Regions from separate parts of the Stutzerimonas tarimensis genome, predicted to be linked through region 1. Evidence: predicted binding sites of a transcription regulator. Region 1 holds the regulator's gene; each other region holds the start of a gene.
What was found. The regulator sigma-54, encoded in region 1, starts transcription at its own class of promoters, with help from an activator protein. The targets are predictions, from matches to a motif close to ANTGGCATNNANNTTGCTNT.
Positions count from the first base shown of each region.

Region 1 (2,265 bases):
GCGACGTGCAGCGTCGCTTCGGCCTTCTGCTTGAGCTTTTCGACCTCGAGGATAACCTGGACATTGATGATGCGGTCGAAATGACGTGCCAGGCGTTCGAACTTCTCGTCGACGTATTCACGCAGTGCGTCAGTTACTTCGAGATGATGCCCGCTGATATTGACATGCATACTGCTTCTCCTTGTGTACCAGCAAATTGGTAGGCATGACGGCCTGCCGCTGCCAAAACTATCACATCAACCGCTTGCGCTCGCTGGACGGGGCGATGCCCAGCGACTCCCGGTATTTAGCCACCGTACGGCGTGCCACCTGGATGCCTTGTTCTTCCAGTAGACCAGCGATCTTGCTGTCGCTCAACGGCTTTTTTGCGTTTTCCGCAGCGACCAGCTTTTTGATGATCGCGCGGATTGCAGTGGAGGAGCATTCGCCGCCTTCGGCGGTGCTGACATGGCTCGAGAAGAAGTACTTGAGCTCGTAGATGCCGCGCGGGGTATGCATGTATTTCTGGGTCGTGACCCGCGAGATGGTCGACTCGTGCATGCCCACGGCTTCGGCGATGTCATGCAGGACCAGCGGCTTCATGGCCTCGTCGCCATAGTCGAGAAAGCCGCGCTGGTGCTCGACGATCTGGGTAGCCACCTTCATCAGCGTCTCGTTACGGCTCTGCAGGCTCTTGATGAACCAGCGCGCTTCCTGCAGCTGGTTGCGCATGAAGGTGTTGTCGGAACTGGAGTCGGCGCGTCGTACCAGGTTGGCGTAATGCGCATTGACGCGCAGACGTGGCATGGCTTCCTGGTTCAGTTCGACCTGCCAGCGGCCGTTGTTCTTGCGAACGATGACGTCCGGGACGACGTACTCCGGCTCGCTCGCCTCGATGTGCGAGCCCGGGCGCGGATTGAGCGTCTGGATCAGTTCGATGATATCCCGCAACTGCTCTTCCTTGAGTTTCATGCGGCGCATCAGCAGGCTGTAATCGCGGCTGCCCAGCGCTTCCAGGTGATTGCTCACCAGCAGTTGGGCCTCCTCCAGCCAGGGAATGCCGACGGGCAGCTGGCGCAGTTGCAGGAGCAGACACTCCCTGAGGTCGCGGGCGCCGATGCCGGCCGGCTCGAACTGCTGGATGCGGCGCAAGACCACTTCCACCTCGTCGAGCTCGATCTCCAGTTCGGGATCGAGCCCGGCGTGGATCTCTTCGAGGCTGTCGTCGAGATAGCCTTGGGCATTGATGCTGTCGATCAGCGTCATCGCGATCAGCCGATCGGTATCGCTCATCGGGGCCAGGTTGAGCTGCCACAGCAAGTGGCTTTGCAGGCTCTCACCCACCGAAGTGCGGCTGGTGAAGTCCCATTCATCGTCATCGTTGCTGGGCAGGTTGCTTGCGCTGCTCTGGTAGATGTCGTCCCAGACGGTATCGACCGGCAGTTCGTTGGGAATGCTCTCGTTCCAGTCTCCCTCGCCCAGTGTCGCTTCGGCAGGGTCTGCCGCCTCGTAGAGGCTTTCCTGCTCAGGTGCCGAGGATTCGCTACCGCCTCCGTCCTGTGCATCGGGCGCGCCGTCACCGCCGGTTCCCTCGTAATCGTCGCCGTCTTCCTGGCGTTCGAGCATGGGGTTGGCTTCCAGCGCTTCCTGGATTTCCTGTTGCAGGTCCAGGGTGGATAGCTGGAGTAAACGTATGGCCTGCTGCAGCTGCGGTGTCATCGTCAGCTGCTGGCCCATCTTCAGGACTAGCGATGGTTTCATGGTTGCAAACTTGCTGCCCGGTTCCCGGCGCGCGCGCCCGTTCGACTTCACCGGCGCGCTTGGCGCCGCTCAAAGCAAATTATATGCCTGATACAGCAGGCTTTGCCTAGACCCTAGTGCGTCGCTTAAAGCCTGAATTCATGCCCCAGATACACTTCTTTCACCAGCTGGTTGGAAAGGATGCTGGCGGAATCGCCTTCGGCGATCAGCTGGCCTTCGCTGACGATATAGGCCGTCTGGCAGATGTCCAGAGTTTCGCGGACGTTGTGGTCGGTGATCAGCACACCGATGCCGCGGTCACGCAGGTGATGGATGATCTGCTTGATGTCGCCGACCGAGATCGGGTCGACGCCGGCGAAGGGCTCGTCGAGCAGTATGAACTTGGGTGCGGTGGCCAGTGCCCGGGCGATTTCCACGCGGCGCCGTTCACCGCCGGAGAGGCTCATGCCGAGGCTGTCGCGGATGTGGGTGATGTGAAACTCTTGCAACAGGCCTTCGAGTGCGGCGAGGCGGCCGGCGCGATCC
Region 1 covers NZ_JBHRXZ010000018.1:64,293-66,557, forward strand. The annotation lists gene hpf (ribosome hibernation-promoting factor, HPF/YfiA family) at 1-170, opposite strand, end outside; gene ACFOMF_RS08710 (RNA polymerase factor sigma-54) at 232-1,740, opposite strand; gene lptB (LPS export ABC transporter ATP-binding protein) at 1,866-2,265, opposite strand, start outside.

Region 2 (2,265 bases), on a different contig from region 1:
CTGTTGGCCAAGGTTGATGCGGCTGACCTGAGACCCGGCGGTGTCGTAGACATTGACGTAGACGTTGCTGCTGGAGATGGGCAGAACGGTATTGGCCCTGAAGGTCTGGCTGGTGTCGACCACCGCCTGGCTGGTGGGCACGATCACCTTGCGCCCGACCAGCGACGAGGCCTGCAGCGCCTGTGACGACTGGTAGCCGGTGAGGATCGACTGCACGCTGGAATTGAGCTTCTCCACCCCCTCGACGGTACTGAATTGCGCCAGCTGCGCGATGAACTCGCCGTTGCTCTGTGGCTCGAGCGGATTCTGGTTGTTCAGCTGGGCGACCAGCAGCTGCAGGAACTGATCCTTGCCCAGCTCGCCGTCCTTGGCATTGCGGTCGCTCTGGATCTGGTACTGGTCGAGTACCGAACTACCCGCCCCGATTGCGCTTGTGCTCATGGTCTGTCTCGCTTACTGACCCAGGGTCAGCACCTTCTGCAGCATGGTCTTTGCCGTGTTCATCAGCTCGGCGTTGGTCTGGAACGAGCGACTTGCCGAGATCATGTCGGCCATCTCTTCCACCACGTTGACGTTGGGGTAGTAGACGTAGCCGTTGTCGTCAGCGGCCGGATGGTTGGGCTCATAGCGGGCCTGCAGTTCGGCCTGGCTTTCGACGATACCCAACACTTGCACACCCGCACCGGCCTGGTCGTGATCGGCGAACAGCGAGCCGCCGCCCCCTTGAGCCTGCTGCAGCACAGTGGCAAAGACCGGATGGCGCGCGCGATAGGTCTCATCGACGCTGGACGACACCGTCTCGGCGTTGGCGATGTTGCTGGAAATGGTGTTCAGCCGGGTGCTCTGGGCACTCATGCCGGAACCGGCGATGTTGAAGACATTGCTGAGCGACATGGGTCGATCCTCCTGTTATTCGCCGCGCAGGGCGCTGACGATGCCCTTGAGCTTGCTGTTGAGCAGGGTGAAGCTGGCCTGGAAATCGATGGCGTTCTGCGCGTAGTTGGCCTGTTCGACCTGCATGTCGACGGTGTTCTGATCAAGCGCGGCATGGGCCGGATTACGGAAACGCAGCCCCGGGTCGGCCAGCTCGACGCCGGCGGCGGCAATGTGCCGCTCGCTGGTCCGCGCCATGCCGAAACCGCCTTTGCCTTGTTCGGCGGCCAGCACGGCGGAGAAATCCAGGTCCCGCGCCTTGTAGTTCGGCGTGTCGGCATTGGCGATGTTGTTTGCCAGCACCTCTGCCCGCTGTGCACGAAAGCCCAACGCCCGCTCATGGACGCCCAATGCCTTGTCGAAGCTGATGCTCATGATCCTGACCTCGGAAAACTGCCTGGAATCAGCAGAGCAAAGCCCATGCCATCTGCGTAGACAGCTGATTTGTAAGGATAAATTTGTATCAGAGACGCCAGGCGTCAAAAAATCGGGAGGTGTCTGAAGCGGAAACGGCCCAGGATGCGGGCCGGAAAGACGGTTTTCCGCCACACGGAGGCGGCGGCGGACTCAGATTGGCGGGCTCATCGAGCGCCCCGCTTCAACCCTCCGCGGAAGGACGCTGGCGCTCCTGCACCAACACCCAGGGCGCGACCACGACAGCCCAGAGACCGGCATCGCAGGCGATCCACTCCTGCGCCTGTTCCGCTTCGAGCTTGCCCAGGCCGCCAGCGCTGAGCCAGCCGGCTACCTGCGCCTTTTCGTCCAGTGACACGGCGGTCGCCACTTCGACCAGATTCAGGTCGCTGGCGACCCGCAGGGTGGCGCCACGGGCGAAAAACGGCTCCAGTTCCTGCCAGCTGATCGCCGCGGTTTCGCCGAGCAGCTTGGCGTAGAGCAGGCTGCGAGCGTTGCTGGTTTCTTCTGACATGACACCCTCATGGGAGAAAAGCACTCATCACGGCCAGCCAGGGACGCATCGAAGGCTCCCCGGCGCCGCACTCAGGTACGCGGCAGGGTCACGCCACGCTGGCCCTGGTACTTGCCGCCGCGATCCCGGTAGGAGACCTCGCAGGCCTCGTCGGATTCGAGGAACAGCATCTGCGCCACGCCTTCGTTGGCATAGATCTTCGCCGGCAGGGTGGTGGTGTTGGAGAACTCCAGCGTCACGTGCCCTTCCCACTCCGGTTCCAGCGGCGTGACATTGACGATGATGCCGCAGCGCGCATAGGTGCTCTTGCCCAGGCAGATGGTCAGCACATTGCGCGGGATCCGGAAGTACTCCACGGTCCGGGCCAGAGCGAAGGAGTTCGGCGGGATGATGCACACCGGCCC
Region 2 covers NZ_JBHRXZ010000003.1:166,797-169,061, reverse strand. The annotation lists gene flgD (flagellar hook assembly protein FlgD) at 1-441, opposite strand, end outside; gene flgC (flagellar basal body rod protein FlgC) at 454-894, opposite strand; gene flgB (flagellar basal body rod protein FlgB) at 910-1,308, opposite strand; gene ACFOMF_RS02775 (DUF2288 domain-containing protein) at 1,532-1,861, opposite strand; gene dcd (dCTP deaminase) at 1,933-2,265, opposite strand, start outside.
Region 2: the regulator sigma-54 is predicted to act here: its motif matches at 1,342-1,361, upstream of flgB (flagellar basal body rod protein FlgB).

Region 3 (2,265 bases), on a different contig from region 1:
GCCACGGTGGAGTCGAAGCCCCCGGACATCAGCACCAGGGTCTGCTCGAGTGCCCCGAGCGGGTAGCCGCCCAGGCCGGGGTGCTGGCGATCAATGATGAACAACCGGTCGTGACGCACCTCAAGCCGTACTTCGACTTCCGGCGCCTTCAGGGAGATGCCCGCGGCCTCGCACTGCTGCCGCAACTGGCTGCCCACGTGGCGCTCGAGCTCCATCGAGCTGAAACTGTGCTTGCCGGCCCGCTTGCAGCGCACCGCGAACACTCGTCCCGGCAGGCGCGGGCCAAAGTGCGCCTTGCACTTCTCCACCACATCGTCGAAGTCGCCCAGCGGGTACTCATGCACTTCCAGAAAGTGCGCGATGCCGGGAGTGCAGCTCAACCGCTCGATAAGGTCGCGCAGGGTGCGCGGGTCGCTCACCGCCGTTTCCAGCTCGAGATTGTCCCATTCACCCTCGATGCGCAGCTCGGGATCGAGATCGCGCAACACGGCTCGAATGTTCTTCACCAGCTGCCGAATGAAGCGCTTGCGCACCGGTCGGCTCTTGATGGTGATTTCCGGGAAAACCTTGACGATCAGCTTCATGAAAAAGAACAGGTGGCCAGCAGCCGCAGGAGGAAAAGGCGCGGATTATAGCTGAAACCGGCTTGCCTTTAGTCGGGGTTTTGCAAATCGCCTCCATGCACCATATTGGCTCTTGCTATAAATGAGGCGCACCATATTTGTGCTCTTTTCGCGCATGCCTGTTGCGCCCGACTCACGCAACACCCCGGCCAAAAGGGCTTAGCCCCACAATGGGTAGCTGGCATAAGATTTGCTCCCTTGTGAGGCAGTTTGCCAAGGCGGATTATCCTTGCCCGGCTAGAGCCGCAACGGACGCATCGCCAGCAACGTTTACTACTTGGAGAGCATCATGTCGAAGTCGCTTCAACTGATCAAAGAACACGACGTGAAGTGGGTTGACCTCCGCTTCACCGACACCAAAGGCAAGCAGCAGCACGTCACCATCCCGGCACGCGATGTCGATGACGAGGACTTCTTCGAGCATGGCAAGATGTTCGACGGCTCCTCCATCGCCGGCTGGAAGGGTATCGAAGCTTCCGACATGATCCTGATGCCGGATGACAGCACCGCCGTGCTGGATCCGTTCACCGAAGAGCCGACCCTTATCCTGGTCTGCGACATCATCGAACCCTCGACCATGCAGCCGTACGAGCGCGACCCGCGCGCCATCGCTCGCGCCGCAGAGGACTACCTGAAGTCCACCGGTATCGGCGACACCGCCTTCTTCGGCCCGGAGCCCGAGTTCTTCGTCTTCGACGAAGTGAAGTTCAAGTCCGACATCTCCGGCTCGATGTTCAAGATCTTCTCCGAACAGGCTTCCTGGAACACCGACGCCGACTTCGAGAGCGGCAACAAGGGCCACCGTCCGGGCGTCAAGGGCGGTTACTTCCCGGTACCACCAGTCGACCACGACCACGAAATCCGTACCGCCATGTGCAACGCACTGGAAGAGTTCGGCCTGAAGGTCGAGGTTCACCACCACGAAGTGGCTACCGCCGGCCAGAACGAGATCGGCGTTGCCTTCAACACCCTGGTGGCCAAGGCCGACGAAGTCCAGACCCTGAAGTACTGCGTGCACAACGTGGCCGATGCCTACGGCAAGACCGCCACCTTCATGCCCAAGCCCCTGTATGGCGACAACGGCTCGGGTATGCACGTGCACATGTCCATCTCCAAGGATGGCAAGAACACCTTCGCCGGAGAAGGCTATGCCGGCCTGTCCGAGACCGCCCTGTTCTTCATTGGCGGCATCATCAAGCACGGCAAGGCGCTGAACGGCTTCACCAACCCGTCGACCAACTCCTACAAGCGTCTGGTCCCGGGCTTCGAAGCTCCGGTGATGCTGGCCTACTCGGCTCGCAACCGTTCCGCCTCGATCCGCATTCCGTACGTCAACAGCCCGAAGGCTCGTCGTATCGAAGCACGCTTCCCGGATCCGGCTGCCAACCCCTACCTGGCCTTCGCTGCCCTGCTGATGGCCGGCCTGGACGGTATCCAGAACAAGATTCACCCCGGCGATGCGGCGGACAAGAACCTGTACGACCTACCGCCGGAAGAAGCTGCCAACATCCCGCAGGTTTGCGGCAGCCTGAAGGAAGCCCTGGAAGCACTGGACGCTGACCGCAGCTTCCTGACCAAGGGTGGCGTGTTCACCGACGCCTTCATCGATGCCTACATCGAGCTGAAGGCCGCCGAGGAAATC
Region 3 covers NZ_JBHRXZ010000026.1:37,441-39,705, reverse strand. The annotation lists gene thiI (tRNA uracil 4-sulfurtransferase ThiI) at 1-584, opposite strand, end outside; gene glnA (glutamate--ammonia ligase) at 913-2,265, shown strand, end outside.
Region 3: the regulator sigma-54 is predicted to act here: its motif matches at 801-820, upstream of glnA (glutamate--ammonia ligase).